One region of the Dorea sp. MB18-49 genome, then DNA from elsewhere that is predicted to be linked to it. Evidence: a T-box and tRNA genes for the amino acid it is inferred to sense, from the RefSeq annotation. Region 1 holds a T-box; the other holds one or more tRNA genes.
The links. A T-box is a leader RNA that pairs with one kind of tRNA and senses whether it is charged. The one in region 1 lies ahead of NCY30_RS05585 (valine--tRNA ligase), so its partner is inferred to be a tRNA-Val.

Region 1 (3,426 bases):
TTTTCAACGTATTTAAAGAAGAGGACTATAATATATATAAGAAGATATTTGCATAAGAGTAGAGGAACAAGAGAGGAAATAAAGAAATGGACAATCTGGTATTCAGTTTAAATGCAACAGTCCCCATTTTCTTAATGATGATACTGGGACTGTTCTTCAATAAGATCGGGTGGATGGACGAAGAGTTTGCCAATAAGATGAACAAATTCGTCTTCCGGATACCACTGCCGGTATTATTATTCGGCGATCTGGCGGTCGTAGATATCAAGGAAGCGTGGGATACGAAATTTGTAATCTTCTGTTTTATTATTACATTGATCAGTATCACGATCGCAATCGGAATCTCCTGCCTGTTGAAAGACAGAAGTATTCAGGGAGAATTTATCCAGGGAGCGTACAGAAGCAGTGCGGCACTTCTGGGGATCGCATTTATCCAGAATATCTATGGTAATTCCGGTCAGGCACCGCTTATGATCATTGGAAGTGTGCCGCTTTATAATATTATGGCGGTGGTTGTACTGTCATTTTTCAAGCCGGGACAAAAAGGCATGGATAAAGCACTGATCAAGAAGACACTGATCGGTATCATTACGAATCCAATCATCATCGGTATTGTGGCAGGTCTGTTATGGTCGGCACTGAAACTTCCGATGCCGGTGATCTTACATAAGGCCGTCAGCAGTATCGGCGGCGTAGCAACACCGATGGGACTGATGGCGATGGGAGCTACATTTGACATTAAGAAAGCATTTGGCAAGATTAAACCGACCGTGATCGCTGCGTTTATCAAATTAGTGGGATTTGTAGCAGTGTTCATGCCACTTGCAGTGGCAATCGGGTTTCGGAGAGAGAAACTGATCGCAATCTTAGTCATGCTCGGATCGGCAACAACAGTCAGCAGTTATGTTATGGCTAAGAATATGGGACATGAAGGAGTTGTGTCTTCGAGTGTAGTTATGCTGACGACTATGTGCAGCGCATTTACCCTGACGGGATGGCTCTATATCATGAAGTGTTTCGGATTGGTGTAACCCTTAAGAGTTTCTGAAAAATCCCTAAAATCCTTGACAAATGGGGATTCGATGGCTATCATATTCAGTAGTTTATACGTAAAGGCATTGATGAAGAGGAGTACACGTAAGTTCGTCCATACCAGAGAGAGTGATCCATCGGCTGAGAGACACTTAAGGAATACGAGACGTCGGAAGGTAGCTTCGGAGCCGGATGAATGAACCTGTAACTTATGATAAAGTAGAATTAGTTCATCCCGGAGTCGTTCCCGTTAAAGAATAAGATGAGATATATAGCGAAGGATTTCTTCCTATATAATGAAGGTGGTACCGCGACTACAATCGCCCTTTACGTCGATGTAAAGGGTTTTTTCATTTAATAAAAAAATGTGAAAAATGTGTGAAATGAGGAGGAAACTATGAGCGAAAACCTGGAAAAGACTTACAATCCCAAAGCGATTGAAGCAAAATTATATGAAAAATGGTGTGATAACAAATATTTCCACGCCGAAGTAGACAGAAGCAAGAAACCATTTACTACAGTAATGCCGCCACCGAACATTACAGGTAAGCTTCACATGGGACATGCCCTGGATAATACACTGCAGGACATCCTGATCCGTTATAAGAGAATGCAGGGATACAATGCACTCTGGATTCCGGGAACAGACCATGCGGCTATCTCTACTGAGGTTAAGGTTACAAATCAGTTAAAAGAAGAAGGAATTGACAAGAAAGAATTAGGAAGAGAGAAATTCCTGGAAAGAACATGGCAGTGGAAAGAAGAATACGCCGGAACTATCGAAGGACAGTTAAAAAAATTAGGTGTATCCTGTGACTGGGACAGAGAACGTTTCACAATGGACGAAGGATGTTCCAAAGCCGTAGAAGAAGTATTCATCAAATTATACAACGAAGGATATATTTACAAAGGATCCAGAATCATCAACTGGTGTCCGGTATGTAAGACTTCTCTTTCCGATGCAGAAGTTGAACATGAGGAACAGGACGGATTCTTCTGGCACATCAAATATCCAATCGTTGGAACAGATGATTATTTGGAGATCGCAACCACACGTCCGGAGACATTACTTGGAGATACTGCAATCGCAGTTCACCCGGATGATGAAAGATACAAAGACATCGTAGGAAAAATGTGTAAACTGCCTCTGACAGACAGAGAGATTCCGATCGTTGCCGACTACTATGTAGACAAAGAATTCGGAACAGGTGCGGTTAAGATCACACCGGCACATGACCCTAACGACTTTGAAGTCGGAAAACGTCACAACCTGCCGGAGATCAACATCATGAACGATGATGCAACGATCAATGAGCAGTATGGTGGAAAATATGCCGGAATGGACCGCTACGAAGCAAGAAAAGCAATGGTAGCTGACTTGGAAGAGCAGGGATACCTGGTAAAAGTTGTTCCACATTCTCATAACGTAGGAACACATGACCGCTGCCATACAACTGTAGAGCCAATGATCAAGCAGCAGTGGTTTGTTAAGATGGAAGAACTGGCAAAACCAGCCATCGAAGCAATCAAGAACGGCGATTTAAGATTCGTACCGGAACGTTTCAACAAGATCTACCTGCACTGGCTTGAGAATATCCGTGACTGGTGTATTTCCCGTCAGATCTGGTGGGGACACAGAATCCCGGCTTACTACTGTGATGAGTGTGGTGAAGTTGTTGTCGGACACGGCGCACCGGAGAAATGCCCGAAATGTGGATGCACACACTTTACACAGGATGAAGATACACTGGATACATGGTTCAGTTCTGCGCTGTGGCCATTCTCAACACTTGGATGGCCGGATCAGACAGAAGATCTGGATTACTTCTATCCGACAGATGTGCTGGTAACAGGCTATGACATCATCTTCTTCTGGGTAATCCGTATGGTATTCTCAGGATACGCGCATACCGGAAAGGCACCGTTCCACACCGTATTTATCCACGGTCTGGTCCGTGACTCTCAGGGACGTAAGATGAGTAAATCTCTTGGAAATGGTATCGATCCACTGGAAATCATTGATCAGTATGGTGCAGATGCACTTCGTATGACACTGATGACAGGTAATGCACCTGGTAACGATATGCGTTTCTATAACGAACGTGTAGAGGCAAGCCGTAACTTTGCCAATAAAGTATGGAATGCTTCCAGATTTATCATGATGAACCTGGATGAAAAAGAATTGAAGAAACCGGCGAACTTTGAAAAACGTCCTGCAGACTGCTGGATCATGTCAAAATGCAACAGCCTTGTAAAAGATGTTACAGAAAATATGGATAAGTTCGAACTTGGTATCGCACTTTCCAAGATTTACGACTTTATGTGGGATGAGTTCTGTGACTGGTACATTGAGATGGCAAAATATCCGATCTATCATGCAGATGAAGATCCGGA
Region 2 (3,426 bases), on a different contig from region 1:
TTGAAAAGGATACGTATATTATTTTAGGAGGTAGAAAGCTATGTCATATGTTGATGAAGTACTGGAGAAAGTAGTAGCTAAGAATCCTGCAGAGCCAGAATTCCACCAGGCAGTAAAAGAGGTATTAGAGTCATTAAGAGTTGTTGTAGAGGCTAACGAGGAGAAATTCAGAAAAGACGCTCTTCTTGAAAGACTTGTTGAACCTGAAAGACAGATCAAATTCCGTGTTCCATGGGTAGACGATAAAGGACAGGTTCAGGTTAATACAGGATACCGTGTACAGTTTAACAGCGCAATCGGACCATACAAAGGAGGATTACGTCTGCACCCATCTGTAAACCTTGGTATCATCAAATTCCTTGGATTTGAGCAGATCTTCAAGAACTCACTGACAGGACTTCCAATCGGCGGAGGTAAAGGTGGTTCTGACTTCGATCCTAAGGGAAAATCAGACAGAGAAGTAATGGCATTCTGCCAGAGCTTTATGACAGAACTTTGCAAATATATCGGAGCTGACACAGATGTTCCTGCAGGAGACATCGGAACAGGTGCAAGAGAGATTGGTTACATGTTCGGTCAGTACAAGAGAATCAGAGGCCTGTATGAAGGTGTTCTGACAGGAAAAGGATTAAGCTACGGCGGATCTTTAGCAAGAACAGAAGCTACAGGATATGGACTTCTCTATTTAACAGAAGAATTATTAAAGATCAACGGAAAAGACATCAAGGGAATGACAGTTGCAGTTTCCGGAGCTGGTAACGTTGCAATCTATGCAATCCAGAAAGCTCAGCAGCTTGGAGCTAAAGTTGTAACAGCAAGTGATTCTACAGGATGGGTATATGATCCGGACGGAATCGACGTTGCAGCATTAAAAGAAATCAAAGAAGTAAAACGTGCAAGACTGACAGAGTACAAGAACTACCGTCCTAATTCAGAATATCATGAAGGACGCGGTGTATGGTCTGTTAAGGTTGACCTTGCTCTTCCATGTGCTACACAGAACGAACTTCACCTTGAAGATGCAAAACAGTTAGTTGCTAACGGATGCGTAGCTGTATGCGAAGGTGCTAACATGCCTACTACATTAGAAGCAACACAGTATCTGCAGGAGAATGGTGTGATCTTTGCACCTGGTAAAGCTGCAAACGCTGGTGGTGTTGCTACATCTGCACTTGAAATGTCACAGAACAGCGAGAGACTTAGCTGGACATTTGAAGAAGTAGATGCAAAACTGAAGAACATCATGGTAAACATCTGCCACAACATGGACGATGCTGCAAAACGTTACGGAATGGAAGGTAACTATGTTGCCGGAGCTAACATTGCAGGATTTGAAAAAGTTGTAGATGCTATGACAGCTCAGGGAATCGTATAGAATTGGTATTTAATTTATCAGGCGACGGCTACTCGGACCGGAATAAAAGTTAGGAATCCTTTCCTGTTCAGGTTCCGTCGGCGGGTAATACTAAAGGGGCAAAATTCTGCTAAAAGCAGGCATTCAAAATTTGAAACTCGGCATACGCCTCAAACAGTCAAATTTTGAATACCTAACGCAGAATTTTGCCCCTTAAGTATTACCAACACCTTCTCCACATTCACTGGAAAGGATACCCGACTTTTATTCCGTGGGTATCGGATGCCTGAAGAATTAAGTGCCTTATACTGCGTTCTTCAAGGACCGAGAGGTCAACCCAGTTAATAAATTAAATATCAATTGTAGAAATTATTTAAAAAATTTGAAAAAAGGTGTTGACTTTCCACGAAACCAATGCTATACTAACGAAGTCGGTTCGAGAGAGACGACAAAATATATGGGATCATAGCTCAGCTGGGAGAGCATCTGCCTTACAAGCAGAGGGTCATAGGTTCGAGCCCTATTGGTCCCATACATTTTCTAAATTGATTGTGGCGGGATAGCTCAGTTGGCTAGAGCACACGGTTCATACCCGTGGTGTCGCTGGTTCAAATCCAGTTCCCGCTACTCATTATGGCGGGATAGCTCAGTTGGCTAGAGCACACGGTTCATACCCGTGGTGTCGCTGGTTCAAATCCAGTTCCCGCTATTTTTTTTGCCATACATCTGTAAAAGTTGCCAGTGACAGCTTTCGGAGGTGGCAGGTTCTAAGTATATTGGTATACACAGCAAGAGAGTCGGAAAAGAATCCGGTTCTTTTTTTATGCCCAATTTACCTAACAAAGTATACAAGAAAAGTAAAATCGTTTATAATATTTTACATCGCCATGCGTTCGAAAGAAACTGCTGCCTGCAGGAACTGTCACTGCCAGTTCATTGCGGATGCTTTGGCGGATTCTACAGATATGGTAAGAACAGGAGGTTAACGAAGATGGTACCAAAGAGTAGTTTATTCATTCGCATTGTTGCGGGTGCATATGTAATATATTTAGGAGAAAAGCTGATCAACAGTTCACTTGCGGATAGACCGGAGAATTATATACTTTATATAGCGGCAGGCGTAATATTCGCATTGATTGGTCTTTACTGGCTGGTAGGATCCGGAATCAAGATGGTGAAAAAGGAATACCGGGACGACAGCATTAGGGGCCGTATGAATGAATCTGAGAATGAGACGGAAGAAGTAAAAGCAACAGAAGAAAATGAATCAGAAGAACCGATGGAAGAAACAGAAGAAAGCGCTACGCCAGAAAATGACAAACTAGTGAGATAAAAGATTAACAAAAAGATAAACAAAAATAAGGAGGAGAATATATGCGCGTAGGTATGGGATATGATGTACACAAGTTAGTAGAAGGAAGAGATCTGATCCTTGGTGGGGTGAAGATCCCTTACGAGAAGGGACTTCTTGGTCATTCGGATGCAGATGTATTATTACATGCAATCATGGATGCGCTTTTGGGGGCTGCAGCGCTTGGTGATATAGGAAAGCATTTTCCGGATACAGATCCGGCGTACAAAGGTGCGTCCAGTATCAGGCTTTTGGAAGAAGTGGGAAGAATGATCGACGAGAAATTATATGTGATCGGTAATATCGATGCAACGATCATTGCACAGCGGCCGAAGATGGCGCCGCACATTGAACAGATGCGGAAAAATGTGGCAGAGGCACTGCATATCGAGGTGGATCAGGTGAATATCAAGGCAACGACAGAAGAAGGACTTGGTTTTACTGGAACGGGAGAAGGGATTTCTTCACAGGCAATTGCAAGTCTGGATACGATCGCTAATTACAGTTACAGAGTCGGACCTTCAGAAGGTGGATGTGCCGGCTGTGGCGGATGTATGAAAGTGCAGGAAAGTTAGATAACGCAAAAATGATAAAAGCAGGCGGATAGACAGCAAATGCACAGAAGCAGATAGAAAAATAAGAGAAAAAGGGAAAAACAAAATGGAGATAAGAAAGCTGGGAACAGAAGAAAAACAGAATACGAAAAAGCTGTATGAAGAAG

Region 2: it encodes a tRNA-Val, which carries the amino acid that the T-box ahead of NCY30_RS05585 (valine--tRNA ligase) is inferred to sense. The anticodon was not compared.

Annotation. Positions count from the first base shown of each region.
Region 1 is NZ_JAMOYX010000012.1:38,062-41,487, reverse strand. It holds gene NCY30_RS05595 (protein-ADP-ribose hydrolase) at 1-56, shown strand, start outside; gene NCY30_RS05590 (AEC family transporter) at 87-1,031, shown strand; T-box leader at 1,110-1,363, shown strand; gene NCY30_RS05585 (valine--tRNA ligase) at 1,430-3,426, shown strand, end outside.
Region 2 is NZ_JAMOYX010000001.1:96,625-100,050, forward strand. It holds gene gdhA (NADP-specific glutamate dehydrogenase) at 41-1,375, shown strand; tRNA gene NCY30_RS00525 (tRNA-Val) at 1,814-1,886, shown strand; tRNA gene NCY30_RS00530 (tRNA-Met) at 1,908-1,981, shown strand; tRNA gene NCY30_RS00535 (tRNA-Met) at 1,990-2,063, shown strand; gene NCY30_RS00540 (hypothetical protein) at 2,346-2,687, shown strand; gene ispF (2-C-methyl-D-erythritol 2,4-cyclodiphosphate synthase) at 2,729-3,280, shown strand; gene NCY30_RS00550 (GNAT family N-acetyltransferase) at 3,366-3,426, shown strand, end outside.